One region of the Streptomyces sp. NPDC057249 genome, then DNA from elsewhere that is predicted to be linked to it. Evidence: predicted binding sites of a transcription regulator. Region 1 holds the regulator's gene; the other holds the start of a gene.
What was found. The regulator HrcA, encoded in region 1, represses chaperone genes, less so after heat shock. The targets are predictions, from matches to a motif close to TTNGCACTCNGNNNNNCNGAGTGCNAA.
Positions count from the first base shown of each region.

Region 2: groL (chaperonin GroEL) is a predicted target of HrcA. The motif match lies at 9,880-9,906, and genes of this name have one in related genera.

Region 1 covers NZ_JBHUXS010000015.1:40,509-55,783, reverse strand. Annotated here, with positions in the region: gene ACFUJY_RS25580 (S41 family peptidase) at 1-2,434, opposite strand, end outside; gene ACFUJY_RS25575 (hypothetical protein) at 2,558-3,088, opposite strand; gene ACFUJY_RS25570 (IS200/IS605 family accessory protein TnpB-related protein) at 3,151-4,773, opposite strand; gene ACFUJY_RS25565 (16S rRNA (uracil(1498)-N(3))-methyltransferase) at 4,955-5,701, opposite strand; gene ACFUJY_RS25560 (nitronate monooxygenase) at 5,698-6,771, opposite strand; gene dnaJ (molecular chaperone DnaJ) at 6,883-8,019, opposite strand; gene hrcA (heat-inducible transcriptional repressor HrcA) at 8,020-9,036, opposite strand; gene ACFUJY_RS25545 (MBL fold metallo-hydrolase) at 9,222-9,944, shown strand; gene ACFUJY_RS25540 (DUF3097 domain-containing protein) at 9,969-10,787, shown strand; gene ACFUJY_RS25535 (hypothetical protein) at 10,905-13,778, shown strand; gene hemW (radical SAM family heme chaperone HemW) at 13,839-15,080, opposite strand; gene ACFUJY_RS25525 (SpoIIE family protein phosphatase) at 15,127-15,275, opposite strand, start outside.
Region 2 covers NZ_JBHUXS010000005.1:14,487-29,761, reverse strand. Annotated here, with positions in the region: gene ACFUJY_RS10890 (helix-turn-helix domain-containing protein) at 1-586, shown strand, start outside; gene ACFUJY_RS10885 (DUF397 domain-containing protein) at 567-833, shown strand; gene ACFUJY_RS10880 (erythromycin esterase family protein) at 931-1,899, shown strand; gene hemC (hydroxymethylbilane synthase) at 1,930-2,862, opposite strand; gene ACFUJY_RS10870 (hypothetical protein) at 3,194-3,988, shown strand; gene ACFUJY_RS10865 (1,4-alpha-glucan branching protein) at 4,007-4,639, opposite strand; gene ACFUJY_RS10860 (VOC family protein) at 4,725-5,420, shown strand; gene ACFUJY_RS10855 (glycosyl hydrolase family 28-related protein) at 5,431-7,491, opposite strand; gene ACFUJY_RS10850 (hypothetical protein) at 7,696-7,887, opposite strand; partial or broken gene ACFUJY_RS10845 (TetR/AcrR family transcriptional regulator) at 7,906-8,001, shown strand; gene groL (chaperonin GroEL) at 8,096-9,718, opposite strand; gene ACFUJY_RS10835 (cold-shock protein) at 10,049-10,255, opposite strand; gene ACFUJY_RS10830 (MoaD/ThiS family protein) at 10,611-10,889, opposite strand; gene thrC (threonine synthase) at 10,918-12,210, opposite strand; SAM riboswitch class I at 12,228-12,354, opposite strand; gene ACFUJY_RS10820 (glucosyl-3-phosphoglycerate synthase) at 12,511-13,449, shown strand; gene ACFUJY_RS10815 (trehalose-6-phosphate synthase) at 13,514-14,905, shown strand; gene otsB (trehalose-phosphatase) at 14,915-15,275, opposite strand, start outside.

The sequences.
Region 1 (15,275 bases):
CGACGGGGTGTCCGTCGACGGCCACGATCGCGTCCCCGGCCTGGATCGCGACGCCCGGCGCGGCGAGCGGCGAGCGGGCCGCCGGGTCCGAGGTCTCGGAGGGCAGCACGCGGTCGATGCGCCAGCTGCCGTCCTCGGCGCGCGAGAGGTCCGCCCCGAGCAGCCCCTGCCGGGCCGCGTCGTCGCGCCACCCGCCGGGCGGGGTGACGTAGGCGTGCGAGGTGCCCAGCTCGCCCTGGACCTCCCAGAGCAGGTCCATGAGGTCGTCGTGGGTCGCGACGCGCTCCAGGACCGGCCGGTAGCGGTCGAGGACCCCGGCCCAGTCGACGCCGCCCATGTCGGGGCGCCAGAAGTTGTCCCGCATGACGCGCCCGGCCTCGTCGTACATCTGGCGCCACTCGGCGGCCGGGTCGAGGGTGCGGCGGATGCGGGAGAGGTCGACGGTCACGGCGTCGTCGTGGTCGTCGTCGCCCGCGGGCACCCGGCTGTCGGAGGGGACGACGGACAGCTTGCCGTGGCTGATGATCGCCAGCCGCTTCCCGTCACCGCTCACCGCGAAACGGCTGACGTCCGAGGACAGCTCCTCGCAGCGCAGCTTCTCCAGGTCGTACCGCTCCAGGACGGTGTCCGGGCGGCGGGCGTCCGGGCCGGCCCCGCTGGTGCCGAGGACTCCGGTGAGCGGGTGGCGCAGCCAGAGCAGCCCGTCACGCGCGGTGCGCAGCGAGGAGTAGACGGCGGCCTCGACGGGAAGGGGCACGATCCGGTCGGCGAGGCCGTCCAGGTCGATGCGGGTGATGGGGAGCGCGGTGGGGTTGTCCTCGCCGTCGCCGCCCTTCTCCTTCTCCGTGGGCCGGCCGTGCAGCTGCGGCCCGAACGGCGAAGGCGTGGTCGCCGCGAGGGTGAGCAGATGCGGCCGGCAGGAGCCGATGAACGCCATGTCGAAGACGTGGGCGTCGTAGATGGGGTCGAAGGCGCGCTCGGAGAGGAAGGCCAGGTGCTTGCCGTCGGCGGTGAAGGCGGGCGCGAAGTCCCGGAACCGCAGCGGGGTGGCCTCGGAGACCGAGAGGTCGGCGATGTGGGCCAGCTTGAGCTGGCTGAGCGGCTCGGGGCCGGGGTGCGACCAGGCGAGCCAGGCGGAGTCGGGCGACCAGGCGAGGCCGGAGGCGTCGCCGTTCTCGCTGCGGTCCACCTCGTGGATCTCGCCGCTCTCCCGCTCGACGATCAGCACCCGCCCGTCGTGCGCGGCGACCGCGAACCGGCTGCCGTCGGGGGCGGGGGCGAGGTCCAGGACGCGGCCCAGCCGGCCCGCCGCGAGGCGGCGGGGTGTGGCGCCGGGGGCGGTGCCGGTGGCGGGGGCGATCTCCAGCGCGTCGTCGCCCTCGGCGTCGGTGACCCAGACGACCTGCTGGTCGCCGTCGGCCTGGAAGGTGCGCGGCAGCCTGGCCCGTACGCCGGGCTCGGCGGCGAGTGCGCGGGCGGGGCCCTCGCGGTGGGTGACCCAGTGGACCGCCCCCCGCGACAGGACCGCGCTGCCCCGGCCGGTGCGGTCGGGCGACGCGCTGGTCAGGTGGCTGTCGGCGTGCAGCGGGTAGGGCTGGAGGTCGGCGCGTTGGCCGCCGAGCCGGACCTCGACGCGGCGGGGCTCGTCGCTCTCCAGGCCGTCCAGGAGCCAGAGTTCACCGGCCGAGGCATAGGCGACCCGGGTGCCGTCGGTGGTGGCCTGCCGGGCGTAGAAGCCGTCGACGGGGGTGTGCCGGCGCAGGTCCGTGCCGTCGGGCAGCGAGGAGTAGAGGGCGCCGGTGCCCTCGTGGTCGGAGAGGAACGCGATGCGCTCCCCCACCCACATCGGGCACTCGATGTTGCCGTCGAGGTCCTGGTGGACCCGGGTGAACTGGAGCGGGTCGTCCTCGGCCGCGATCCAGAGCTTGCCGGCCGTGCCGCCCCGGTAGCGCTTCCAGGAGGCGGCTTCGCGCCCCATGGTGGCCGAGAGCAGCAGGACGCGCCCGGCGGGCCCGTACGCGAGGGAGCCGACGGGGCCGTACGGGAGGGTCCGCGCGGGACCGCCGTCGACCGGGACGGCCCGGGCCCAGCTGCGGCGCAGTGAGACCTGCCCCTGGGTGCTGGTGACCAGCACGTCGCCTTCGGGGGTCCAGCCGCGCACGGTGGTGCGGGCGTCGCCCCAGTGGGTGAGCCGCCGGGAGGGCCCGCCGTCGGCGGGGGCGATGTGCACCTCGGGCGCCCCGTCGCGGGTGGACGTCCAGGCGACGAGGGTGCCGTCGGGAGATATGCGCGGCTGGGTGACGGGACGGTTGTCTGCGCTGACCCGCCACGCCCGGCCGCCGTCGAGCGGGGCGAGCCAGACGTCGTCCTCGGCGGTGAAGGCGATCACATCACCTTGGACGTGGGGGTACCTGAGGTAGGAAGGCTGTGTCACACGATCACCCTAGGCCGCGGGTGTGCCGGGTGGCACGGGGTTGGCCGGAGTACGTCATGCGGTGCGGGTCCTCCACCGATGCACGCGAACCGACGGTGACCGCCGACTCCCCCTCCTGCGGCCTCACTTGCCGGGGTACGCGGTGACCGTCACCGTCACGGTGGCCGTCGGGCCGTCGCCCCGGCCCGGAGGGCCGGCCGGCGGCGCGGTCGTGGCCGGGGCGGTGCAGTCGCCGAGCAGGGTGGCCCGGAAGACGGCGCGGCCACCGCTCTTCGCGGTCATGTCGCCCCGCACGCACCGGCCTTCGACCGCGTAGGTCACCTGCCCGTCCAGCGCGATGTCGCCGCCGGACTTCGTCCTGCCGTCGCAGTGGACCTCGGCCGTCCGGCGCGCGGCGGAGGGCGCCGCCGAGCGGGGGGTGCCGCCGCCGTCGAGTGAGGCCGTGCAGGTCAGCCAGCGCACCTGGACGCCTTCGTGCTCCAGGGCGCGGGTGGCGGTCCGGTCCGTGGTGAAGGCGACGGACGCGGTGTTCAACGCGCCGGTGGCGTCGCCCGGTTCACAGGCGGTGAGCCCGGCGACGGCGGCCGCGGCGAGGCAGAGCGCGGCCGGAAAACGACGGGCCGCGCGACGGCCCCCTGCCCTTGATGTCCCCATACGGGCAGCTTCCCACCGCAGGTGACGGCGCGGTAGACCGCTTCCGGGCACAACCACCGTTCCTATTCAGTGAGCAGGAGTGAGTCTTGGATCCATTCCTGTTCGCTGCGGACATCCCGAACGGTTTTGGGTGTCCTGGTTGCCCGCGTTCTCGCCGCGTCCGGTGGCACGGATCGTGTCCGTGGTCCGGGAATGCGGGGGCGGGGCCCCTCACGCCCTGGGGCACCTGGTGCGGCCTGGACGGTCCGATGCCTCGCACGATCGCTCTGGTCGTGTGGGGGCGGTGTCGTCCGACGCCGGATCGGGTGTCCGAGGGCGCGTCGCCCGATCGCGATACCGGCGGCATCGTGACGGGACATCTTCCGGTGCGGGGTGGTCAGTGGCTTCTGCCAGTGCTGAGCACCCCACCGCGAGGTGTAGGCCGGGTCGACCGCGATGATCGCGAGACCGTGCTCGGCGGCCATGGAGACCAGGCGGGCCTTGAGCTTGCCGGTGGGCATACCGGAGATCAGCTGCCGGAAACGCTTCCGGCGGCCGTGCTTCTCCCGCGTCTTCTCCGCACCGAAGTCGAGATCCTCGATGGCGATCGCCGTGACACCGGTCTGCTTCGCCCAGTGCAGGAGGCGGGTGAGGGCGTGGCGGACCTGCGCGTCGCGATGTGCGGCCGTTCCGGACAGGTCGTACGGAAAGCGGTGGGGTTCGCCGACCGGGTTGCCGTGGGCGTCGAGGCGGTAGGCGGCGAAGTGATCGGCGTTGGTGTCCACCCCGATCACACCCCCGGCCCGAGCCGCCTCCAACGGGACGGTCTGCACGACGGGTCGTTGCCAGGACGCGGTCAGGTACCAGCGGTCCCGGCCGGCGTCGTAGTGGATGCGGTAGGCGACAGCACGGTTGCCTTCGACGCGGTCGGCCCACTCCGCACCCCGGTGCGCGAACCCGACCGGGGTGGTGAGGGTGTAGCGGCCGTGTGCGCTGTTGGCGAGGTGGGCCAAAGGGGCGGGGAGTTTGATGCTGACCCGGCCGTCCGGGGTGACGCGGATGGTCTCGTTCCCATACCGCTTCCCCGACTCACCGTCCGCCGCGAGAAACCACCGTTCCGCCTCCCACCGCTGACGCCACTGCTCCTGCGTCAGCCCGGCCTCGGCGAGATGATGGCGGGTGTTCAACAGGCGCTTCCCGCCCCGCACCACCCGCCCCGCCTGCCAGTCCGCGACAGCAGCCGCCAGCCGGTCCTCCAGGGTCTTCAGACGGCGGGACTTGTGAAACCACTCACCCCTGGACCGGTAACCACCCGCCGCCCGCTTCGTCCCCTTGGCCCCGACCGGGAGCGACAACCGGTGCCTGAGCACGCTGATCCCGGCCTCAAGGCTCCGGATATGGGCGGCCAGGCAGCGCCGGGCCAGCGCCCACTGATCATGCGACGCCTTCGTGATCGCCCCAGCGATCCGCGACGACGACACTCCCGTCAACCCACGCTTACGCGAAGCCCACGACTCAGCGCTGTGGCCCAGGCCGTCCGCACACCGGGCCTTCAGATCACGCGACGCCAGCCCACCCTGATACGCGCCCACCGCCCGCAACACCCGCTCGTCCTGTTCGGTGAGGCATTTGAGACGGCCCCGCACCGCCACCCCGGACGCTCCGGCCACCACGAAAGACGCCGCCAACTCCCGCACACCGCCCACCACCACACCCCCGCCCACGACCGGCACACCACACCACCCGTAACAACGAGCAACCCTCCACAAGGTCACCCATTCGATCCCAGAACCTGCATTCCCCCACACCCCCACCACTCACTCCCAAGCACCACAGCTCACTCATGCACGCTCAGCCCACAGCAGTCAGAACCCCATCGGGGACGGTTCACGACCAGCGCCCCGTGCGTCCCAGGAGCAGTGCCGTCGCCGCGGTGCCCGCCGTCGAGGTGCGCAGGACCGTGGGGCCGAGGCGGCAGGTGCGGGCGCCGGAGGCGGCGAACGCGGCCAGTTCGTCCGGGGACACCCCGCCCTCGGGGCCGACGACCAGCACGATCTCGCCCTCCTCGGGCAGGGCGACGGTGGCCAGGGGTTCGCTCGGGTAGTCGCGGTCCTCGTGCAGGACGGCGGCGAAGTCCGCCGCGGCGAGGAGGCCGGCGACCTGCTTGGTGGTGGCCAGGTCCGCCACGTCCGGGAAGAGCACCCGGCGCGACTGCTTGCCGGCCTCGCGGGCCGTGGCGCGCCATTTGGCCAGGGACTTGAGGCCGCGGTCGCCCTTCCACTGGGTGATGCAGCGCGCCGCCTGCCACGGGACGACCGCGTCGACGCCGGTCTCGGTCATCGTCTCCACGGCGACCTCGCCCCGGTCCCCCTTGGGCAGGGCCTGGACGACGGTGATCCGCAGCGCGGGGCGCGGCTCCTCGTGGACCGGGTCCAGGTCCCCGACGACCAGCCGGTCCTTGCCCTCGGCGGCGCGCACGACGCCCCGGGCCCACCGGCCGCGGCCGTCCGTGAGGACGACCTCCTCGCCGGTGTGCAGCCGCTTCACGGACACGGCGTGGCGTCCCTCGGGCCCGTCGAGGACGAACTCGGGGGCGTCGGGCAGGTGTCCGACGACGAAGACGGGTGCCGTCACTGTGTGCTCCTCGTGCTCACTGCCGTCCGTGCGGCGTCCAGTTCGTCGGCGAGCAGCCGGACCAGCCGGCCGGCGGGCAGCTCGCGGGCCATCCGGTGCCCCTGCCCGGCCCACAGCGACATGCCCTGGGCGTCCCCGACGCGGGCGGCGGCCTTGCGCAGCCCGGAGGTCAGGTGGTGGACCTGGGGGTAGGCGGCGGGGGCGTACGGGCCGTGCTCACGCACGAAGCGGTTGACCAGGCCGCGTGCCGGGCGCCCGGAGAAGGCCCTGGTGAGGGTGGTCCGGACGAACAGCGGGTTGGTCAGGGCCTGTTTGTGCAGGATGTGGGCGCCGGACTCCGGGCAGGCCAGGAAGGCGGTGCCGAGCTGGGCGGCGTCGGCGCCCGCCGCGAGGACGGCGGCGATCTGGGCGCCCCGCATCAGGCCGCCGGCGGCGACGACCGGTATCTGCACGGTCTCGCGGACCTGGGTGACCAGGCTCAGCAGCCCGGTCCCGCCGTCCTCGGTCGCCGGGTCGTCGTGGAACGTGGAGCGGTGGCCGCCCGCCTCGGTGCCCTGGGCGCAGACGGCGTCGGCCCCGGCCCACTCGGCGGCCTGGGCCTCCTCCGGCGAGGTGACCGTGACCACGGTGTACGTACCGGCGGCCGCGAACGCGTCGAGCGTGTCGCGCGAGGGGCAGCCGAAGGTGAAGGAGACGACCGGGACCGGGGCGTCGAGGAGGACGGCGACCTTGTCCTCGTAACCGTCGTCGCCGGGGACGTCCGGGTCGCCGAGCGCGGTCTCGTAACCGGTGGCCTCGCCCGTGAGCCGGCTGCGGTAGTCCGCCAGCGCGGCGGGGTCGGCCGGTTCGCACTGCGGCATGAAGAGGTTGACGCCGAAGGGCTGCCCGGTCAGGCCGCGCACCTGGCGGACCTCGTCGCGCAGGGCGTCCACCGTCTTGTAGCCGGCGGCCAGGAAGCCGAGTGCGCCGGCCTCGGAGACGGCGGCGGCGAGCTGCGGGCAGGACGGACCGCCGGCCATGGGGGCCTGCACGAGGGGATACCGGCAGAGAGCGGTCAGCGCGGAGGGCATGACCGCATCGTGTCATGTCCTTCCTGTCCCGTGATGCCCGCCCCGCGAACCGTCCGGCCGCGGCGCGGTACGGACCCGGGGCCCGGGTCCGTACCGCGCGGGCGGGTGCCGTCAGCGGCCGTTGAAGGCGTCCTTCAGGCGGGAGAACAGGCCCTGCTGGCCCGGCTGGAACTGGCCGGTGGGCCGCTCCTCGCCGCGCAGCTCGGCCAGTTCGCGCAGCAGGCGTTCCTGCTCGGGGTCCAGCTTCATCGGGGTGGTCACCTCGACGTGCACGATGAGGTCGCCGCGCCCCCCGCCCCGCAGGTGGGTGATGCCGCGCCCGTGCAGCGGGACGGACTGGCCGGACTGGGTGCCCGGCCGGATGTCGACCTCCTCCAGGCCGTCCAGCGTCTCCAGCGGCACCTTGGTGCCGAGGGCCGCCGCCGTCATGGGGATGGTGACCGTGCAGTGCAGGTCGTCGCCGCGGCGCTGGAACACCGCGTGCGGCAGCTCGTGGATCTCGACGTAGAGGTCGCCGGCCGGGCCGCCGCCGGGGCCGACCTCGCCCTCGCCCGCGAGCTGGATGCGGGTGCCGTTGTCGACACCGGCGGGGATCTTCACGGTCAGCGTGCGCCGCGAGCGGATGCGGCCGTCGCCGGCGCACTCCGGGCACGGGGTCGGCACGACGGTGCCGAAGCCCTGGCACTGCGGGCAGGGACGGGAGGTCATGACCTGGCCGAGGAAGGACCGGGTGACCTGGGAGACCTCACCGCGGCCGCGGCACATGTCGCAGGTCTGCGCCGAGGTGCCGGGGGCCGCGCCCTCGCCGCTGCACGTGGTGCAGACGACGGCGGTGTCGACCTGGATGTCCTTGGTGGTGCCGAAGGTCGCCTCGGCGAGGTCGATCTCCAGCCGGATCATCGCGTCCTGGCCGCGCCGGGTGCGCGAGCGGGGCCCGCGCTGCGACGACGTACCGAAGAACGCGTCCATGATGTCGGAGAAGTTGCCGAAGCCGCCCTGGCCGAAGCCGCCCGCGCCGGCGCCGCCGGACTGCGAGAGCGGATCGCCGCCGAGGTCGTAGACCTGCTTCTTCTGCGCGTCCGAGAGGACCTCGTAAGCGGCGTTGATCTCCTTGAACCGCTCCTGGGTCTTCGGATCGGGGTTGACGTCCGGGTGCAGCTCGCGGGCGAGCCTCCGGAATGCCTTCTTGATCTCGTCCTGGGAAGCGTCGCGGCGCACGCCGAGTACGGCGTAATAGTCCGTGGCCACTTACGACTCCGCCAGGATCTGTCCGACGTAACGTGCCACTGCGCGTACCGCTCCCATCGTTCCGGGGTAGTCCATGCGGGTCGGTCCGACCACGCCGAGTTTGGCGACTGCCTCGTCGCCCGAACCGTAGCCGACCGCGACGACGGACGTGGAGTTGAGCCCCTCGTGGGCGTTCTCGTGCCCGATGCGTACGGTCATGCCCGAGTCCTTGGCCTCGCCGAGCAGCTTCAGCAGCACGACCTGCTCCTCCAGTGCCTCCAGCACCGGCCGGATCATCACCGGGAAGTCGTGTCCGAAGCGGGTGAGGTTGGAGGTGCCGCCGATCATCAGCCGCTCCTCCGTCTCCTCGACGAGGGTTTCGAGCAGGATCGAGAGGACGGTGGACACGGTTCCCCGGTCCTCGCTCTCGAAGGATTCCGGCAGGTCCTGCACCAGCTGCGGGACGTCCGCGAACCGGCGCCCCACCACCCGGCTGTTGAGCCGGGCCCGCAGATCGGCGAGGGAGGTCTCGCCGAACGGCGCCGGGCAGTCCACCAGTCGCTGTTCGACCCGGCCGGTGTCCGTGATCAGCACGAGCATCAGCCGCGCCGGGGCCAGCGACAGCAGCTCCACATGCCGCACCGTCGAACGGGTCAGCGAGGGGTACTGCACGACGGCGACCTGCCGGGTCAGCTGCGCGAGCAGCCGTACGGTACGGCCCACGACGTCGTCCAGGTCGACCGCGCCGTCGAGGAAGTTCTGGATGGCGCGGCGCTCCGGTGACGAGAGGGGCTTGACGCCCGCCAGCTTGTCCACGAAGAGCCGGTAGCCCTTGTCCGTCGGGATGCGCCCGGCGCTGGTGTGGGGCTGGGCGATGAAGCCCTCCTCCTCCAGCACCGCCATGTCGTTGCGGACGGTCGCCGGGGAGACCCCCAGCTTGTGCCGCTCGGTGAGCGCCTTGGAGCCGACGGGCTCCTCGGTCCCGACGTAGTCCTGGACGATCGCGCGCAGCACTTCGAGTCTGCGTTCGCTGAGCATCGCGCGCACACCTCCAGCTCTCCACGTCGGTGTTCCCGGGCCGTTCCCGGGATTCCTCCTGGCACTCGGTGCGTACGAGTGCCAGCGATCCCCGGCCAGTGTACGGCGACGGGGTGGTGCCCTAGCAAGGGCGACCGGCCGCCGTGCCGCCCGATCGCGCAGGTCGCTGCCGATAGCGTCGCCGTATGGATGCCTCTTGGGAAGACTTCGGATGGGAGCGGCTGGGTCACGGAACGGGCCGCCGGCGCCTTCCGGTCTGGGACGCGACGGCCCTGCTGGTGGCCGGCCCGGACGGGGTGCTGCTCTGCGACACCGGCTCGTCACTGCGCGAGGGTGTGGAATTGCGCACCCAGGCGCAGGCGCTGCTCGGCCGGAGGGTGACGCACATCGCACTCAGCCACCCCCACTTCGACCATGTGCTGGGCACGGCGGCGTTCGCCGGCGCGCGGGTGTACGGCTCCGAGGGCACGGCGGAGCTGCTGCGGCGCGGGGCGGACGAGCTGTACGCGGACGCGGTGGCCCAGGGGCTGCCCGAGGCGGACGCGGCCGGTTCCGTCGATGTGCTGGTGGCGCCGGGCCACGAGGTGCGCGGGGAGCTGACGGTGGACCTGGGCGGCGGCCGGGAGGCGGTGCTGGTGGACATGGGCGCGGCGCACAGCGGCCACGACCTCGCGGTGCTGGTCCCGGGTGCCCCCGCGCTGGTGTTCTGCGGCGACCTGGTCGAGGAGTCCGGCGAACCCCAGGCGGGCCCGGACGCCCGCCCGGCGCGCTGGCCGGCGGCGCTGGACCGGCTGCTGGAGCTGGGCGGGGACGACGCGCGGTACGTGCCGGGGCACGGGGCCGTGGTGGACGCCGCGTTCGTCCGGGCCCAGCGGGAGGCGCTGGCGGGGCGGCTCGGCGTGTCGTAGGTCTTCCCCGATTATCGTCGTGCGATGCGCAGCTACCAGCCCGATCTGACCCCGCCGTGGAAGAAGTCCGCCCCCGCCCCGGAGGTGCCCGCCGAGACCGATCTGGTCGTGGAGGAGGCGGTCACCGGTTTCTGCGGCGCGGTCATCCGGTGCGAGAAGACCGCCGAGGGGCCGACGGTGACCCTGGAGGACCGGTTCGGCAAGCACCGGGTCTTCCCGATGACACCGCGCGGCTTCCTGCTGGAGGGGCGGGTCGTCACGCTGGTGCGCCCGTCGGCCGGGGGCCCGGTGCGGCCCACGCGTACGGCTTCCGGTTCGGTGGCGGTGCCCGGGGCGCGGGCGCGGGTGGCGCGGGCCGGGCGGATCTACGTGGAGGGCCGGCACGACGCGGAGCTGGTCGAGCGGGTCTGGGGCGACGACCTCCGCATCGAGGGCGTGGTGGTGGAGTACCTGGAGGGCATCGACGACCTGCCGGCGATCGTGCGGGAGTTCTCGCCCGCGCCGGACGCCCGCCTCGGGGTGCTGGTCGACCATCTGGTGCCCGGTTCCAAGGAGTCCCGGATCGCGGCCCAGGTGTCGGACGGCGACGTGCTGGTGGTCGGGCACCCGTACATCGACGTGTGGGAGGCCGTGAAGCCCGCGTCGGTGGGGATCGCGGGGTGGCCGGTGGTGCCGCGCGGGCAGGACTGGAAGACGGGGGTGTGCCGGGCGCTCGGCTGGCCGGAGAACACCGGAGCGGCCTGGCAGCGCATTCTGTCCTCGGTCCGCTCCTATCGGGATCTTCAGCCCGAACTCCTGGGCCGGGTAGAGGAATTGATCGATTTCGTCACCCTTCCGGACTGATGTCCGGCCGTCCTTCCCCTCGATCCGGCACCGATCCGGATGAATGCCTGCGCCTCGCACACATCATCGGTTATTGAGTGGGGCCAGGCTCTGTTCGCGAGGGAAGGCACGGGGGCGATGGCACGCGAGGTCTGGCGGGACACTGCGGAGAACGAGGCGGCCTCCGCCGTCTTCCACTTCGTGCAGCAGCTCATCGACCGCTACCGCGACAACCGGCCCCTGCTGCCGCTGGTCGTCCTCCAGGCCGCCGACGCCGACGTACCGGCCGCCGTGGACGCCCGGGTCGAGCAGATCGTGCGCCAGATCCACCGGGCCAACCAGCCGCGCCGCGTCCCCCTGAGACTGCTCGACGGGCGCGGCGACACCCCGTACGACGCGGCGCTCGACATGGTCCGCACGCTGACCGAGAAGCCGTGGGAGACCCGGGGCGGATCGCAGTACAAACCGTTTGCCTTCCCCCGTTCCCGGCTGCTCGGCGCCATCGAGCAGGCCACCGGGTCCGTGCTGCGGGACCCGGACCCGGGCAGCTCCCGCGACCAGCGCGACGAGCGCATCCTGGAGGAGCTGAGCGCGCTGCGCTGGCGGGCCCGGCGGCGCGGCCGGGGCACCTGGTGGACCGCGTTCCGCGAGTCGGTGCGGCCGGAGACGTTCGTGGGGGCCGTGGTCATCGCGGTCCTGGGTGTGCTGCTCGGCGAGATCGGCTGGCTGCCGACCGCGCTGGTGGCCGTGGGGGCGGTCCTCGGGCTCGCGGTGGTCCGGCTGGTGTCGACGTCGGCGCCGCCGCTGCTGTGGCTGCGCCGGGCCAGCAAGTGGTTCGCCACCACCTCGTCGCTGGCCGCCGCCAGCACCGGCTACCCGTCGGACGGCTGGTCCCGGTTCTCGCCGAGCGGTTCGTGGCGGGTGATCCGGGCGCGGGCGGCGGTGGTCGCCGGGCAGGTGGCCGACGCGGCGGCGGGCGACGAGCGGGCCCGCCAGTTCCACCTGGAGCTGCGGGTCCAGGCGCTGCTGGAGGACCTGCGCAACAACTACCGGCCGCACGCGCCGGACTGGCGGCGCGGCAAGCGGACCGTGCCGCCGGTGGTCTTCCTGCCGAGGGCCGTCCAGAGCAACGGCGGCGTCCAGCTGATCAACGCGGTCAACAACGTCCGCTCCCGGCGCAGCGAGGTCGATCCGCTGCTGCTCCTGGCCTCCCTGCCGGCGGCCGAGATCCTGCGGCACACCCCGCCGCTGCCGCCCGACCCGCCGCCCGCGCACACGGGTGCGGCGCGGGCCAGGTACGAGGACTGGGTCGGCCGCCTCAGCGTGGGCCAGTCGCCCTCGGGCACGGCCACGCCCGCCTGGGTGCTGCGGCTGCCCTTGTCGACGGCTCAGCTGACCCACGAGCACGCGGACGCGCAGCTGTCCACGGAGCGGGTGCGCAGGACGTGGGTGTGGTGGGTGATGTCGCGGACGACGGTCGCGTGTCTGATGGCCGGCGCGCTGCTGGGGACGATGCTGCTGAGCAACCACCTGGCCGGCCGCTACTGCCACGGGCCGCTCACGGACGTCGACACGGACTCGGTGCGGCTGGACGGTCCGGGCGGCGGGGACAAGGAGTGCATCGGCGTGGCGACGACCACCCGGGTGCGCTTCGCGGAGGGCAACGACCTGGAGCTGGACGGGGCCGGGGCGGGGGTCACCTTCGACCGGATCGAGCGGGCGGTGGCCGAGGAGAACGCCTCGATCGAGCCGGGCGACAAGTACGTCACGCTGATCTACGCGGGTCCGTTCACCGCCCCGTCCCCGGAGGGCACCCGCAAGGCCCTGGAGGAGCTGACCGGCGTCTACCTCTTCCAGCACCACACCAACACGCTGGACTTCTCCGTCAAGCTGCGGGTGCTGACCGCCAACGGCGGGCAGGACATGCTCCAGCAGATACCCGCGGTGAAGAAGATCATCGAGGTGGCCGAAAGGGACCGCTCGGTCGTCGGCGTGGTCGGGCTCGGCCGCGACACCACCGACAGTCCGGAGGCCACCGCGCTCCTTCAGCAGGCGGGCCTGCCCGTGGTGGACACCACCAACTCCGGGGGCTACCTGGCGACGGACTACTCCAACTACTTCGGCCTGGCGGCCACCGACCAGGAGCAGGCGAAGGCCCTCGGCCTCGTCGCGAAGCAGGTGGCCGAGGCGGCGGCGCGCAAGCACGAGCCGCATGCCCTGGTCCTGTCCCGCAAGCTCGGCAACAACGACAAGGACCGCTACACGCTGGAGCAGCAGGAGGTGGGCGGCGCGATGCTGGAGGAGTCGGGCTTCGAGCTGTCGGAGCCGGTGGAGTACGACCTCGGCCGCCGCAGCAGCGCCGACCTGGACCGGCCGGTGCAGCGGATCTGCGCCGCGGACCCGGCGCCGGACGCCCTGTACTTCGCGGGCCGGGTCGAGGACGTCGCCAACCTGATGAGCCGGCTCACCCACAGCTGCTCGCGCCGCCCCATCACCGTCTTCACGGGCGACGACCTGTCCAAGGCGCGGCTGGACGCGAGCACGGACACCACGAAGAACGTCACGCTTTACCACACGACCCTCGCGCCGATGAGCCGCGGCCGCGCGGACGGCTTCTACGAGGAGTCGTACCGCGCCCTGGGGAAGCTGCTGCCCGAGGGCGCGGTACGTCCCCGGCTGCCGGCGTCGCGAGCGTACGAGGACCCGCTCTTCGCGAGCGGCCAGTCGGTGATGTCGTACAGCGCCACGGCCGCGCTGTACGACGCGGCGAGCCACGGCGACGCGGCGAACAGCGCCGCGGAGACGTGGGCGAACCTGTACGCGGTGAACCTGCGGAAGATGCCCACGGGGACGATCACCTTCCGCGGCTTCATCCCGTACGAGGCCCAGGCGGGCCACGGTCTGGACGTCGTGCAGATCACCTACCCGGACGGCCGGAGCCGCGCCCGGATCATCTGCGGCCGGGCGGCGGGGGCGCGGGCGCTGACACCGGCGGGGTGCCCGTTGAAGTGAGTGCGGCGGGCGTGGGGGCGTGCGCCTTGATGCGCGTACGCCCCGAGCGGCGCGGCCCGCTCAGTCCACCAGGTCGCGCACCACGGCGTCGGCCAGCAGCCGCCCGCGCAGCGTCAGTACGGCCCGCCCGTCCTCGAACGGCGCCGGTTCCAGGAGTCCGTCGGCCACCGCCCGGCGGGCCGCCGCGAGGCCGGCGGGGGCCAGCAGGGAGAGCGGGCAGCCGTCCACGAGCCGCAGCTCCAGCAGGATGCGCTCGACGCGGCGGTCCTCGGCGGACAGGATCTCGCGCCCGGCCCCCGGCGACCGCCCCTCGGCGAGCGCCTGCGCGTACGCCCCCGGGTGCTTCACGTTCCACCAGCGCACGCCTCCGACGTGGCTGTGCGCGCCCGGTCCGGCGCCCCACCAGTCGGCGCCCCGCCAGTACAGCTCGTTGTGCAGGCAGCGGCCCTCGGGCGTACGGGCCCAGTTCGACACCTCGTACCAGGAGTAGCCGGCGGCGGCCATGGCCTCGTCCGCGATGAGGTACCGGTCGGCGTGCGCGTCGTCGTCGGTCATCGGGATCTCGCCGCGCTTGATGCGGCGGGCGAGGCCGGTGCCCTCCTCGACGATCAGCGCGTACGCGGACACGTGGTCGGGCCCGGCGCCGATCGCCGCGTCCAGGGACGCGCGCCAGTCGTCGTCGGACTCGCCGGGGGTGCCGTAGATCAGGTCCAGGTTGATGTGCTCGAAGCCGGCCGCCCGCGCCTCGGCCACGCACGCCTCGGGCCGGCCCGGGGTGTGGGTGCGGTCGAGGATCTTCAGGACGTGCTGCCGGGCGCTCTGCATGCCGAAGGAGATCCGGTTGAAGCCGCCCTCGCGCAGCTCGGCCAGGTAGGCGGGGTCCACGGACTCCGGGTTGGCCTCGGTGGTGATCTCGGCGTCGTCGGCGAGCCCGAACTCCTCCCGGATCGCCGCCAGCATCCGGACCAGGTCGGCGGCGGCCAGCAGGGTCGGCGTACCGCCGCCGACGAAGACCGTGCGGACCGGGCGGGGGTCGTCGCCGAGGACCTTGCGGGCCTGGCGGACCTCGCCGACGAGGTGGGACGCGTAGTTGTCGCGGGAGGCCAGGGCACCGCCGGAGCCGCGCAGCTCGGTCGCGGTGTAGGTGTTGAAGTCGCAGTAGCCGCAGCGGGTCGCGCAGTACGGCACGTGCAGGTAGAAGCCGAGCGGCCGGCCGGCCGCGCCTTCCAGGGCATGGCGGGGCAGCGCCCCGTCGTCGGGCACGGGTTCACCATCGGGCAGTACGGAAGGCATACCGCCCATTGTCGCGCGCCGCCCGGCGACCGGACGCCATGCCCCGGACCGGGCCCTACTCGGCCTGGAGCACGAGCAGGGCCAGGTCGTCGTCCGGCGGGCGCTCGGCGAAGTCGTGCACGGCGTGCTTGATGCGCTCCGCGATCTCCTCCGCGCTCAGCCCCGCGCACCCCGACAGTGCCTTCGCCAGCCCGTCGCCGTCGT
Region 2 (15,275 bases), on a different contig from region 1:
CCCGGATCACTTCGCGGAGGCGGCCGAGGCGGAGGCCCGCGCGACGGAGATCAAGCAGTACGCGCCGCAGCTCATCCCGGGCCTCTTGCAGACGGAGTCGTACGCGCGAGCCGTGTTCCGGGAGTACCAGCCCACGGCGGTCGAGTGCGTGATCGATGAACTCGTGGCAGCCCGTCTCGACCGAACACGACTCCTCGCCGATCCAACACTGCCGATGTTGTGGGTCGTTCTGGACGAAGCTGTGTTACGTCGGAGGGTGGGCGGACCCGCATGCATGGCAGGGGGCCTCCGCCACATCGCCGACCTGATGAGACAGCACCGAATCATCGTGCAAGTGCTGCCCTTTTCCGCAGGTGCCCATGCCGCCCTGACCGGCTCTCTGAAGCTGATGTCGTTCGCCGACGAGCCACCACTCGCCTACGTGGACGGCATGGGCATCGGCCATCTGCAAGACGATCCGGCAACGGTCCGTCAGTGCGAACTGACCTACGATCTGGTCGTGGCCAGCGCGCTCTCACCGGCAGCGTCCCTGGCGTTGATCGAGTCGGTGGCGGAGGATTACGAGCATGAAGCGCAGCGGTTCTGACTACGACCTGTCCACGGCCACTTGGCGGAAGTCCTCGTACAGCGGCGGCGACGGCGGCAACTGCGTAGAGGTCGCCACCTGGCGCAAGTCCACGTACAGCGGCGGCGACGGCGGGGACTGCCTCGAAGTCCTCGACGGCATCCCGGACGTCGTCCCCGTCCGCGACTCCAAGGTCACCGACGGCCCGGCGGTCGTCTTCGCATCGGCCGCCTGGCAGCAGTTCGTCACCGACCTCAAGCACGGCTGACGCGACGCGGCGAGAACCGGGCGCCGGTACCAGCGACATGCGCGGTGGTACCGGCGCCCTTGACCTCAACCTCACTTGAGGCCGGACGATCTCGTCCATGCAGACAGCCACAGCCACAGCCACGGAATGGATCAGCAAGAACTCCCACACGCTCACCGCGAGGAAGCCCGACGAGCCGTTGGATGATCTGCGGCCACTCGCCCCTCTGGTGCGCGACGCCAAGATCGTGGCGCTGGGAGCCGCCAGCCGGCAGACACGCGAACTGTCGGAGACGGCGCACCGGATCGTCCGCCTGCTGGTGGAGGAGGAGGAATTCCGGAGCGTCGTCCTGGAGGGCGACGCTCCGGGCCGACTCGGCCTGGCGGCGTACGTCGCCACGGGCGAGGGTGACCCGGCGGCCATGCTGGCGGAGGCGCGGTTGTTCTGGCGGACGGCGGAGATCCTCGCACTCGTACGGTGGATGAGGTCCTACAACGAGCGCCACCCGGACGACCCGGTGCGTCTCGCGCAGCCACCGGCCGAACCGGTGCGCGACGCCACGCGACTCGACGGGCTGGCCCAGGTGGAACGCACACTCGCCGACGGGGCGGCCTGGTGGCAGCGGCACACGGGCGACAAGGTCGTCTACTGGGGCGGCATGGCGCACACCGCAGTCGGCTCCCCGCGCACCGTGTCCGTAGGCCCCGCCGAGCCCCCGCAAACGCACAAGAACATGGGCGGATACCTACGCGAGTGCATGGGCCCGGACTTCCGGTCCGTCGGACTCACCTTGGCTCACGGTTCCATCGGCCTGCCCCTGCCCCTGCCGGTTCCGGGCCCGGACTTCATCGACAACGTGCTGAGCGAGGCCGCCGGGGCCAGACCGGCCTACCTCCTGGACCTGGCCCTCCCCCGCCCCGAGCCGGTGCGCCGCGTCCTCGACGCCCCGACCCGCATCCGACTGATCAGCCCGCTGTACGACCCCCGGCACGACGAGGCCCACCACATGTCGGGTGCCGCCCTCACCACCTGGTTCGACGCGGTCGTCCACACCCAGGAGGTAACGCCTGCCCGGCCCTTGTCCTGAGTGCCGGGCCTCGCCGGTGGGGGGGTGCCGTCAGTGCGCGATGCCGTCGATCACGTCGCGGGCGCCCTGACGGAGGAGGGCGACGGCGACGGACGTGCCGAGCGTGGCCGGGTCGAGCCGGCCCGCCCACTCGTGGGCGTTGAGGACGGTCTTGCCGTCCGGCGAGAACACGCTGGCACGGAGGGACAGTTCGCCGTTGCCCTCGGCCCGGGCGAAACCGGCGATCGGGCTGTTGCAGTGGCCTTGCAGGACGTGCAGCAGCGTCCGCTCGGCCTGCGTCTCCCGGTAGGCGTCGTGGTCGCCGAGCGGGCTGACGACGTCGATCAGCTCGTCGTCGCCTTCGCGGCACTGGAGCGCGAGGACCCCGGCGCCGATCGGCGGCATCATCGTCTCGGTCGAGAGGATCTCGGTGATGACGTCGGTCCGGCCGATCCGGGCGAGGCCGGCGGCGGCCAGGAGCAGCGCGTCGGCGTCGCCCGCGTCGAGCTTCGCCAGGCGCCGGTTCGCGTTCCCGCGCATCGGTACGCAGGTGAGGTGCGGGTGCGAGGCGCCGAGCTGGGCGACGCGGCGCACCGACGAGGTGCCGATCCGCGTACCGGCCGGGAGCGCGTCGAGGGTGAGGCCGCCGGGGTGGATGAGCGCGTCCCGGATGTCGTCCCGCTTGAGGAAGGCCGCGAAGGTCGTGCCGGCCGGGAGGGGCCGGTCCGCCGGGACGTCCTTGACGCAGTGCACGGCCAGGTCGGCCTCCCCGGCGAGGAGGGCGGCGTCGACCTCCTTGGTGAAGGCCCCCTTGCCCTCCACCTGGCTGAGGTCGCCCATCCACTTGTCACCGGTCGTCTTCACCGGAAGGACGGCGGTCCGGATGCCGGGATGGAGCACGGCCAGCTCGGCACGTACGCGCTCCACCTGAGCGAGTGCCATCGGAGAGTCACGGGAAACGATGCGAATCAGTTCAACCGGCATAAGGGCACGATAGGCCCGGCAGATCCGGCAACTCCATCTTCCAACGCGCCTTCTCGGGGCTCAAGCCGCGAGTTCCGAGCGCTCTTTGAGTGGATTGGTTGGGCGGGCCTGTACCCGCCCACCCGCCCCCGCTACCCGCAAGGGTTCACTTTTCGCGATCAAGTTGCGACGGAGGGTAGGCACGCTTTAGCTTCAGCACGGACATAGACCACAAGACGGCCCCCGTCGGTGCGCGAACACCGCCAGGGGCCTGACCACCTCGATCGAAAGCTGAGGAGACGATCAGATGGCTGACGCCCAGTCTAGTAGCGCACCCTTCCCCGGCCACCCCATGGCGAACCCCGGTTACGGCAAGCGTTCCGCCCCGGACCAACGCCCGCGTACGGGTCAGGACTTCACGCACCTCAACCCCCGTGACGCGGCCATCGCGGCCTACATCGACGGACTGTGCGACGGCGCGGACATCTCCGTGAAGACGCTGGCCAAGACGCTCCCGTACGGGCAGTGCGCGATCCGCACATCGCTGAACCGCCTTCAGGAGGCGGGGCACCTGCGCCGGGGCAGCGAGTGCGTGGCGAGCGGGGAAAACCTGCTGTGGGTGACCCGGACGTTCTTTTCCCGCACCGCGCGCGACGACACCTGGTGGGCGGGCTTCAGCCGGGGCGACGTACCCGAGGAGAGCAAGCGGGAAACGCGCTCGCGGGCGTTCATCCTGCTCGCGGCGCTGGGCCGCGAGGCCCCCGTGCTGTCGCTGTCGCACCGGGAGTGCGTGGCGCTGGAACCGCAGGTGACGGAGTGGCTGCGCCGGGGTGCCACGGAGACCGAGGTCTTCCGGGCCCTCACCTCCGGGCTCCCGGACCCCGTCCACCACCCGGCGGCCTTCGTGGCCAAGCGCCTCCAGACGAAGCTGCCCCCGGACCGCGAACCCCGCCCGGTCCTGCGCACCCTGGAATGCAGCGAGTGCCGCGCCCCCGGCACCGCCGACGCGCTCCCGGGCGGCAAGTGCCGCCCCTGCTCGGGCAGGCCCGCCCGCGACACCCCCACTCTCCCCGCCCAGCAGGTCAGGGCCCAGGCCCGGGCCGTACGGGCGGGCCTGATCCCGAAATCGGACCGCCCGGGCCGCTGACGCGCCCGCAGGCGGCCGCTACGCCGTACGCACCTCCGCGAACACCCCCCGCACCTCCACGTCCTCCGGCGTGCGCCACGGGCCGGACACGTGGCCCGTCGCACCCGCCGGGGCCTCGGCGGCCGGTCGCAGGACGCGGTTCACGTGGAGGGTGGTGCCGGTGGCGGGCAGGTCCGTGCCCTCCGGGGTGTCCGACGCACGGGGGACCGCGGCGCCGAAGGGGGCGCCCGTGTGGGAGTGCGTGATCGTCGGGTCAGGGGCGTCGCTGACGCTCTGGGCCTGGGGTTCCGCACGGCCGTCCAGCAGGGCGAACAGCTGCGCCACCAGGACCGGGTCGTGGCACCCGTCATACACCCAGCGCTGCCCGAGCACGCCGTGCGTGGTCGTGCCGATGAGGGCGTCCTCCGCGCCTTCGAGCGCGGCGCCCCGGTAGGTGAGCGGCACGAAATACGGCACCGGCTCGGCGCCCGAGGCGTCGGTGACCACCATGAACTCGATGCCCACCTCGCCCTGCGGGTCGTCCAGGCGGAAGCCGCCGGACCTGACGAGGGACGGGCCGGCGGAGCCCGCGTACCAGGGGCGGGTCGGAAGCCAGGTGGCGAGCAGTTCGAGCTTGGTCGGCGACAGGGTGGTGCGGTGGATGACGGCCATGCCGGATGACTCCCGTGGGTCGCGTGAACAGCTGGTTTCCCCGCGCACAGGGGCCGTTGTCGGACCCGCGCGCTACGTTGAGCCTATGACTTCGGGAACCGGCACCACCGTGCGCATCAGGCCGCAGCAATTCCACGAGACCGCCGGCCTGAACGACTGGCGCGTCGTCGGCGAGGGCGCGTGCGCCCACTTCCGCACCGGCGGATCGTTCGCGACCGGTACGCGCTTCGTCCGGGCCATCGGCGAACTGCCGGACCTCGGCGACGACCACCCGGACATCGACGTGCGGCGCGACGGCGTGACCGTACGGCTGATCGCGCTCACCGATGACTACTTCGGGATGACCGGCCGGCATGTCGAGGTGGCCCGGCGGATATCGGAGACGGCCCGCGCCCTCGGCCTCACCGCCGACCCGTCCTTCGTGCAGACCGTGCAGGTCACCGTCGACGCGCTCGACGGCCCCGCCGTGGTCGCGTTCTGGCGCGCCCTGCTCGGCTACGAGCACCGCGCCGGCAGCCCCGAGGACCTGGTCGACCCGCGCCGGCGCGGCGCCCCCTTCTACTTCCAGCGGATGGACGCCCCGCGCCCCCAGCGCAACCGCGTCCACGTCGACGTATGGGTGCCGTACGACCAGGCCGGGGCCCGGATAGCCGCGGCCCTGGCCGCCGGGGGACGGCTGCTGAACGACGCGGACGCCCCGCACAACTGGGTCCTCGCCGACCCCGAGGGCAACGAGGCGTGCGTCGGGGTGGCCGGCCCGCCCGGACCGGCCACCGACTAGGAGCCGCGCCTCACCACGTGGAGGGCGCCGGGGGCGGGACCACCTCCGGGCGGTCGTCGCAGGTGATCGTGTTGGGCAGCAGCCACGGCGCGAGCCAGCCGCCGTCGTTGCCGCCCAGGTCCGTCAGACCGAACTCCGAACCGGTCGACGGGAAGTGGAACGAGCCGCAGTTGTTGACGCCCACCGCGCCCACGTTGCGCGCGTCCACGTTTTCGAAGGTGGCCCCGCCCGCCGCGCGGGCGCTCAGCACGGAGGTGCCGGTGCCGTCGACCCGGACGTCCTTGAAGTGGATGTTCTCGATGACGTACCGGTCCTTCACCGCCCAGTCCGAGACCAGCATGATCGCGTTGTACGTGCTGTCCAGGAAGTCGTTGCCCGTGACCCGGATGTCCGCGCCGTCGATGCTCCGGTCCAGGGCGAAGACCCACAGCGCCCCGAGCCCGATCTTCCAGTTGAGCTCGAACGTGCCCGCGCGGACCGTGGTGTTGCGGGCGACGTCCACCTTCCCGGCGAAGGGCTCGGCGCCGAAGCGGGAGCCGAGGTGCAGAGCGCTGCCCTCGCGGACCGGGTCGGCGACGAGGTTGTCGGAGACGGTGATGTCGCTGCCGCCGTAGATCGCGATGCCGTTGGCGAGGACCGGGGTCTGCACCGTGTTGTGGTCGAAGGTGTTGCGGGCGTTCGTGGTCTTCTCCGCCCACATGGCGAGGCCGTCGTCGCCGGAGTTGCGTACGAAGGTGTTCGTGACGCGCGAATCCGTCACACCGGTGTGGAAGTTGATGGCGTCCGCGATCTGGTCCACGATCACGGTGTCGGAGACCTTCAGGTTCCGCATCGGGCCGTCGAACCACATGCCGACCTTGGTGTGGCTGATGTGCAGGCCCTTGATGGTCGAATCGCTCATCGCGCCGCCGATCGCGTTGACCTGGTCGGTGTCGATGCGCTCACGCACGTCGCCCTCGATGGCGAAGCCGGAGAGATGGACGTTGCGGCTGCCGCCCTCGGCCGCGGACTTCCCGTAGAAGCCGACGCCGGTGTGCGTGGACCCGTCGGCGGCGGGCTCGGCGAGCGCGACCTCACGGCCCTTGATCTTCGTGTACCAGTTGCCCGCGCCGACGATCGTGACGTCGTCCACGAGGATGTGCCGGTCCACCCGGTACGTCCCCGGCGGGATGTACACCTTCAGATGGGCGCGCCGGGCGAACGCGATCGCCTTCTCGATCGCCCCCGCCGCGTCCCGCCGCCCGGTCGGATCGGCCCCGAACGCAAGGACGTTGGCGGCGAACAGCTCGATGTGCGGCAGCCCCACCCGCTCGGAGTCCAGCAGGTCGATCGCCGTCCACGCGGCCCGGCTCCCGGCCGGCACGGTCAGCCGCACGGTGGCGCCCGCGCGGTACGTGCGGCCGAGCAGGAGCCGCTGCTCGTCGTAGAAGTGGCTGGGCCGGAACGGCTTGTCCACGACCGGGGCGGGCGTCGTGTCGGCGGGCACGCAGCCGCACTCGGTGATCCACCAGTCGGGGTGGAGGAGCCCGGCCCCCGGGTCGTTGGAGAACGGGTACTGGTTGTACAGCCAGGAGTACTGCGAGGTCAGCGTCATCGTGGACCGCTTGGAGCCGTTCACCGAGACGTCGAGCGGCGCCGTGATCCCGCCGCCGCCCGGCGCGTCCGGGATGCTGTAGCGCACGGTGATCGCGTCGGCCGCCGCGGGCAGCGTGAACTCCACGTGCTGCCCGGGCGCCAGCTTGACCGCCCGACGCCCCGACGCCTCGGACGGCAGCGTGTACGCGTCCCGGTCCGGCCCGATCACGGTCCCGTCGGTCACCGCGTTCTCGGCCTCCTGCTCCGCGAACGCCACCTTCGCGCCGCGCCCCTGTACCAGCGCGGGATCGAGGGCGGCGCGCGTGACGACCGGGGCCGGAGCGGCGGCGGGCCGGGGCCCGGCGAGCGCGGGCGCCCCGGCCAGCACCCCGAACCCGACGGCGACCGCGGTCACCGAGGCGACCGCGGACGCGTACAGCCCGGCCCGGCGCGGTCTTCGCACCGCCGCCGCGACGGCGGCGTTCTTCCGTGACATCGCATGCCCGTTTCTCTGAGGGAACGACGGGGCTCAACGGCCGTGCGCGCGTGGGGAGGCCGCCACCGTCATGAGTGAAGCGACAGTAGGGCGCGCGTCACCACTCCCACAAGATGCACGCGGGATGTTTCCACTTTCGCATGGAAGAAGTGCGTCGCGATGTCATGTTTTTGCGCAAGCGACGCAACCGCCACCGCGTCGGTCCTACCCGGTCGTCCCCACCGGCAGCGTCAACTCCGAGTCCGCGTGCACCGTCACCCGTACGGGGACGAACTCCGTCGCGTCGATCCGGGGCTCCCCCGTGCCCGGGTTCAGCGCGTAGCGCGGGTGGGGGGCGGGGCCGATCTGCCAGCGGAGGCGGTGGCCGGGTGCGAAGCGGTGGGCGGTGGGGGTCATCGGGACCGTCACGTGGACGCCGAGGCCCTCGCGACGGCCGGGCGGCCCGTCACCCCCGACGCCGTGTTCGACCGCTTCCTCAACCGCCTCGTGGACGGCCTCGACGCGGGCTGAGCCCGTACCCGTACACACGACGACACCGGCCCCCGGGGACGCATCCCCGGGGGCCGGTGTCTCGGTACTGCTGGAACTGCCGATCCGTCAGGGATCAGAAGTCCATGTCACCGCCCGGCATGCCGCCCGGAGCGGCCGCGGCGGCCTTCTCCGGCTTGTCGGCGATGACGGCCTCGGTGGTGAGGAACAGCGCGGCGATCGACGCGGCGTTCTGCAGCGCGGAGCGCGTCACCTTCGCCGGGTCGAGGATGCCCTCGGCGATCATGTCGACGTACTCGCCGGTCGCGGCGTTCAGGCCGTGGCCGACGGCCAGGTTGCGGACCTTCTCCACGACGACGCCACCCTCGAGACCACCGTTGACGGCGATCTGCTTGAGCGGGGCCTCCAGGGCGAGCTTCACGGCGTTGGCGCCGGTCGCCTCGTCACCCTCGAGCTCCAGCTTCTCGAAGACGGCCGAAGCCTGGAGCAGAGCCACGCCACCACCGGCGACGATGCCCTCCTCGACGGCGGCCTTGGCGTTGCGCACCGCGTCCTCGATGCGGTGCTTGCGCTCCTTCAGCTCGACCTCGGTCGCGGCACCGGCCTTGATGACGGCCACGCCGCCGGCCAGCTTCGCCAGGCGCTCCTGGAGCTTCTCGCGGTCGTAGTCCGAGTCGGAGTTCTCGATCTCGGCACGGATCTGGTTGACGCGGCCCTGGACCTGGTCGCTGTCACCGGCGCCGTCGACGATCGTCGTCTCGTCCTTGGTGATGACGACCTTGCGGGCGCGGCCGAGCAGGTCGAGACCGGCGTTCTCCAGCTTGAGGCCGACCTCCTCGGAGATGACGGTGCCGCCCGTGAGGATGGCGATGTCACCGAGCATGGCCTTGCGGCGGTCGCCGAAGCCCGGGGCCTTGACGGCGACGGACTTGAAGGTGCCGCGGATCTTGTTGACGACCAGGGTCGACAGGGCCTCGCCCTCGACGTCCTCGGCGATGATCAGCAGCGGCTTGCCGGACTGCATGACCTTCTCCAGCAGCGGAAGGAGGTCCTTCACGTTGCTGACCTTGGAGTTCACGATCAGGATGTACGGGTCGTCCAGGGACGACTCCATGCGCTCCATGTCGGTGGCGAAGTACGCCGAGATGTAGCCCTTGTCGAAGCGCATACCCTCGGTGAGCTCCAGCTCCAGACCGAAGGTCTGGGACTCCTCGACGGTGATGACGCCTTCCTTGCCGACCTTGTCCATGGCCTCGGCGATGAGCTCGCCGATCTGGGTGTCGGCGGCGGAGATGGAGGCGGTCGAAGCGATCTGCTCCTTGGTCTCCACGTCCTTGGCCTGCTCCAGGAGGGCGGCGGAGACGGCCTCGACGGCCTTCTCGATGCCCCGCTTGAGAGCCATCGGGTTCGCACCCGCGGCCACGTTGCGCAGGCCCTCGCGGACGAGCGCCTGGGCGAGAACGGTGGCGGTGGTCGTACCGTCGCCGGCGACGTCGTCCGTCTTCTTGGCGACCTCCTTGACCAGCTCCGCACCGATCTTCTCGTACGGGTCCTCCAGCTCGATCTCCTTGGCGATGGACACACCATCGTTGGTGATCGTGGGGGCGCCCCACTTCTTCTCGAGGACGACGTTGCGACCCTTGGGGCCAAGGGTGACCTTGACGGCGTCGGCGAGCTGGTTCATGCCGCGCTCGAGACCGCGCCGGGCCTCCTCGTCGAACGCGATGATCTTGGCCATGTGAAGTGGTCCTCCCGGACAGGGGTGGATTGCTCCGGACCGAGTGGCGCCCGCGACGGACGGCCTGCGTGCCCTGCGGTTCCTTCCCCGCCTGGCCTGCGGGCCTCACCGGCCCGGTCCAAATTCTGTCACTCTCACCTGGAGAGTGCTAAGCCCAATGATTAGCACTCGACCCCCGAGAGTGCAAGCGCCTTCGGCCGGAGTGTGGACATCCCCGGACCGCCCCGGGCACGCGACCGGCACGCCACGGGCACGTACGAAGGGCCCGTACCCCTAGGTACGGACCCTTCGTACGTGCGTGGCGTCGCGGCCGACGTGCCGTGCCGCGCTTCAGCCGACGGCGAGCTTGACCATGTCCGCCTGCGGCCCCTTCTGGCCCTGCGAGATTTCGAACTCGACCCGCTGACCTTCTTCGAGGGTGCGGTACCCGTCCATCTGGATCGCGCTGTAGTGGACGAATACATCCGCACCACCGTCGACCGCGATGAAGCCGTACCCCTTCTCCGCGTTGAACCACTTGACGGTGCCCTGAGCCATGCCTAACTCCCCTGTAACGTGTGTGCGCCGAAGCGCGTCGACCGCGGCTGAATGTATCTGCCCAACTGCCCTGTGCAACAGGTCAATCGGACGACAATTCTGTGCAGCGCCGATCGCCCGAATATGAGGAATTCATGGGTTTGCGGGGCAAGTCGGGCCCGACAAAGGTGACTTAAGGCGCATGAGGCGCAGGCACATTGGCTGCTTCTGATCGTGGCGCGGCGCATTTTCATATGCGGGGCGCACGGGCAGCGAAGGGGACTTCCCACACTCTACCCCGCTCAACCATGCAGAATTGCCCCCTCCGCTTCTCTCGCGGAGGGGGCAACTGGGGTGACGCCGAGGAGTCGTTGACTCAGCAGCCGCCGGCCACGGCGGGGATGATCGAGACGCCGGCACCGTCCGGGGTGGCCGCGTCCAGGCCGCCCTCGAAGCGCACGTCGTCGTCGTTGACGTACACGTTGACGAAGCGGCGCAGCTTGCCCTGGTCGTCCAGCACGCGGGCGGCGATGCCCGGGTGGTCCTTCTCCAGCGAGGCGATGACCTCGGAGAGGGTCGCGCCCTCGGCCGGAACCTCGGCCTGGCCGCCGGTGTAGGTGCGGAGGATGGTGGGAATGCGGACCTTGACGCTCATGGCGGTGCCTTCCTGGAGTCTCGGGTGGTCAGCTGGTGGCGAGTCCGGCGGCGCGGAAGGCGTCCAGGCTCGGGCGGATCGTGGCGGTCGCCTGCGAGGTGTCGGCCACCGCGTCCAGCGTCTTGAGGCCGTCACCCGTGTTCAGGACGACGGTGGTGAGCGCCGGGTCGAGCAGGCCGGCGTCGATCAGCTTCTTGGTCACGCCGACGGTCACCCCGCCCGCCGTCTCGGCGAAGATGCCCTCGGTGCGGGCCAGCAGCTTGATCGCGTCCACGACCTGCTCGTCGTTCACGTCCTCGACGGCGCCACCGGTGCGGCGGGCGATGTCCAGGACGTACGGGCCGTCGGCCGGGTTGCCGATCGCGAGGGACTTGGCGATCGTGTTCGGCTTCTGCGGGCGGACCACGTCGTGACCGGCCTTGAAGGCGGTCGAGACCGGGGAGCAGCCCTCGGCCTGGGCGCCGAAGATCTTGTACGGCTTGTCCTCGACCAGGCCGAGCTTGATCAGCTCCTGGAGGCCCTTGTCGATCTTCGTGAGCTGCGAGCCGGACGCGATCGGGATGACGATCTGGTCGGGCAGCCGCCAGCCGAGCTGCTCGCAGATCTCGTACGCGAGCGTCTTGGAGCCCTCGCCGTAGTACGGACGCAGGTTGACGTTGACGAACCCCCAGCCCTCGCCCAGCGGGTCGCCGATGAGCTCGGAGCAGAAGCGGTTGACGTCGTCGTAGTTGCCCTCGATGCCGACCAGCTCGCCGCCGTACACCGCGGCCATGACGACCTTGCCCTGCTCCAGGTCGTGCGGGATGAACACGCAGGAGCGCAGGCCCGCCCGGGACGCGGCGGCGCCGACCGCGCCGGCCAGGTTGCCGGTCGAGGAGCAGGAGAGCGTGGTGAAGCCGAAGGCGCGGGCGGCCTCGACGGCGATGGCGACGACGCGGTCCTTGAAGGAGTGCGTCGGGTTGCCCGAGTCGTCCTTCACGTACAGGCCGCCGGTCACACCCAGCTCGCGGGCGAGGTTGTCGGCCTTGACGAGCTTGGTGAAGCCGGGGTTGAGGTTGGGCTTGTCGGCCACGTCGGCGGGCACCGGCAGCAGCGGCGCGTAGCGCCAGATGTTGTTCGGACCGGCCTCGATGCGCTTCTTCAGCTCGTCGGGGGAGCCGCTCGGCAGGTCGTACGCCACTTCGAGCGGCCCGAAACAGGACGCGCAGGCGAAAATGGGACCCAGTGCGAACCGTTCACCGCACTCGCGGCAGGAAAGAGCCGCGGCGGGACCCAGGTCCACGGAAGATTCGGTGTTCGCTGCGACAGTCTCAACAGCCATGATGGCGAGGCCCTTTCTCCTCATCTTCCTCACGACGCGTTTCGCCGCGAGACGGAATTGGCACCTTCCCCACCTGACCTCGCGGTCGGCAGGAGGGTTGCCGGGACTTCAACGGGCCGTTCCCTCTGTCCCTCTGGATGAGCGCTGTGGCGACGGATCTTGGATGATCCGCGCATTTGTCGGCGGACCGACCCCGGCATGCGATGGCCGTCCGCGTTGTTCAAGACTGTAACCGAAGGACCGGACGGGTGAGATAGCCGTCCGTACCGCGAGATGGATCACATACAGGGAGTATCGACCGTGCTCGAAGAGGTCGAACGCTGGCTGACCAGGCGTTCCTGGTCGGCCGCCGACCACCCGCCGGCGAGCGTGCGGACCGCCGCGAACGGTACGGGCGTCAGCGTCGTTCTACCGGCCCTCAACGAAGCCGCGACCGTCGGGGACATCGTCGCGACGATCCGGCGGGAGCTGATGGAGCGCGTTCCGCTGGTGGACGAGCTGGTCGTGATCGACTCGGGCTCCACGGACGCCACCGCCGAGGTCGCCCGCCGCGCGGGCGCCCGGGTCGTCCACCGCGACGCGATCCTCCCCCGCCTCCCCGCCGCCCCCGGCAAGGGCGAGGTGCTGTGGCGGTCGCTCCTGGTGACCAGCGGCGACATCCTGTGCTTCGTCGACGCGGACCTGAAGGACTTCTCGGCCGACTTCGTCTCCGGCATCGTCGGCCCGCTGCTCGCCGACCCCGAGGTGCAGTTCGTCAAGGCGATGTACGACCGGCCGCTCGGCGAGCTGCCCGGCCAGGGCGGTCGCGTCACCGAGCTGGTGGCCCGCCCCCTGCTGAACCTGCACTGGCCGCTCCTCGCCGGCTTCGTCCAGCCGCTGGGCGGCGAGTACGCCGTCCGCCGCTCGCTCCTGGAGCGGCTGCCGTTCCCGGTCGGTTACGGGGTCGAGCTCGGCCTGCTCGTGGACGCGCTGCACACCGTGGGCCTCGACGCCCTCGCCCAGGTGGACGTCGGCGTCCGCGTCCACCGCCACCAGGACGGCCAGGCGCTCGGCCGGATGGCCGCCGCGATCTACCGCACCGCGCAGGTGCGGCTCTCCCGGGGCCATCTGGTGCGGCCCTCGCTGACCCAGTTCGAACGGGGCCCGGACGGATTCGTTCCGCGCACCTACCCGGTGGACACGCAGGAGAGGCCGCCGATGTGCGAGATAGAGGAGTACCTGGCACGCCGCGCGGCGTGATCACGACTTCACTCCGTCCGACTTCGTACGTTTGGGCGGATCGGGTTCGGGCTAGATTCCGGCCATGGTCTCCGAGCACGCCCCCCAGCCCGCTGCCCAGGTCCTCGTCGCGTCCAACCGCGGCCCCGTCTCGTACGCCCTGGGCGACGACGGCACCCTCGAAGCGAAACGGGGCGGGGGCGGACTCGTCTCCGGCCTCAGCGCCGTCGACGACAAGATGTGGGTCTGCGCCGCCCTCGGCGACGGCGACCGCGAGGCGGTGCGCCGGGGGGTCGGCGAGCCGGGCGTCCGGATGCTCGACATCGACGCCGGGGTACACGCCGACGCGTACAACGGCATCGCCAACTCCGTGCTGTGGTTCGTCCACCACATGCTGTACCAGACGCCCGTCGAGCCCGTCTTCGACGCGGAGTTCCGCAGGCAGTGGGCGTCCTTCGAGACGTACAACCGCGCCTTCGCCGAGGCGCTGGCCGAGGAGGCGGGCGAGGGCGCGGCCGTCCTCGTGCAGGACTACCACCTCTCGCTGGTCCCCGGCATGCTCCGCGAGCTCCGCCCCGACCTGCGGATCGGCCACTTCTCGCACACCCCGTGGGCGCCCGTCGACTACTTCCGGCTGCTGCCCGACGACATCGCCGAACAGCTGCTGCGCGGCATCCTCGGCGCCGACCGCGCCGCCTTCCTGACCCGCCGCTGGGCGGACGCCTTCATCGGCTGCTGCACGGAGATCCTGGGCGGCACCGGCCGGACCCGCGTCGGCGTCCACGGCCTGGGCGCCGACGCCGGATTCCTGCGGTGCCGGTCGCACGAGGCGGACGTGGACGAGCGGATGGCGGCCCTGCGCGAGCAGATCGGACCCGACCGGAAGACCATCGTCCGGGTCGACCGCACGGAGCTGTCCAAGAACATCGTCCGGGGCCTCCACGCCTACCGCACCCTGCTGGACGAACACCCCGAGTGGCGCGAACGCGTCGTGCACGTCGCCTTCGCCTACCCCTCGCGCCAGGACCTCGCGGTCTACCGGGAGTACACCGCCGAGGTCCAGCGGGTCGCCGACGCGATCAACAAGACGTACGGCACGGACGCCTGGACCCCGGTCGTCCTGCACGTGAAGGACGACTTCGCCCGCTCGCTCGCCGCGTACCGGCTGGCCGACGTCGCCCTCGTCAACCCGATCCGCGACGGCATGAACCTGGTCGCCAAGGAGGTCCCCGTCGTCTCCGAAGAGGGCTGCGCACTGGTCCTGTCGCGGGAGGCCGGCGCGTACGAGGAGCTGGGCGAGCACGCCTTCACGGTCAACCCGTACGACGTCTCCGCCACGGCGGACGCGCTGCACGAGGCGCTGACGCTCCCGGACGACGTGCGGGCCGCCCGCACGGAGCGGCTGGCCGAGGCGGCCACCGCGCTGCCGCCGCAGCAGTGGTTCCTGGACCAGCTGGAGGCCCTGCGGCGCGGTTAGGGCCTGTCCTCAGGCGAGGCGGCCGGCGAGGTCCCGCAGGTACTCCACGACCGCGCCCGGCCCGGGCAGGGCCAGGTCGGCGCGCTCGGCGAGCTCCGGCACCTCGCCGCTCCCGCTGCAGACCAGCAGCCCGGGCACGGGGTTCGCCTCGTCCGTGCGCAGCCTCTCCACCGCGGCGTACGCGGCGAGGTCGCCCAGGTCGTCGCCCGCGTACAGCACGGACGCGGCGTCGATCTCGCGCACGTACTCGGTGAGCGCGACGCCCTTGTCCATGCCCGGCGGGCGCAGTTCCAGGACCAGCCGCCCCGGTTCGACGATCAGCCCGTGCCGCGCGGCCAGCTCGCCGAGGGGCCCGCGCAGCGCGTCGAAC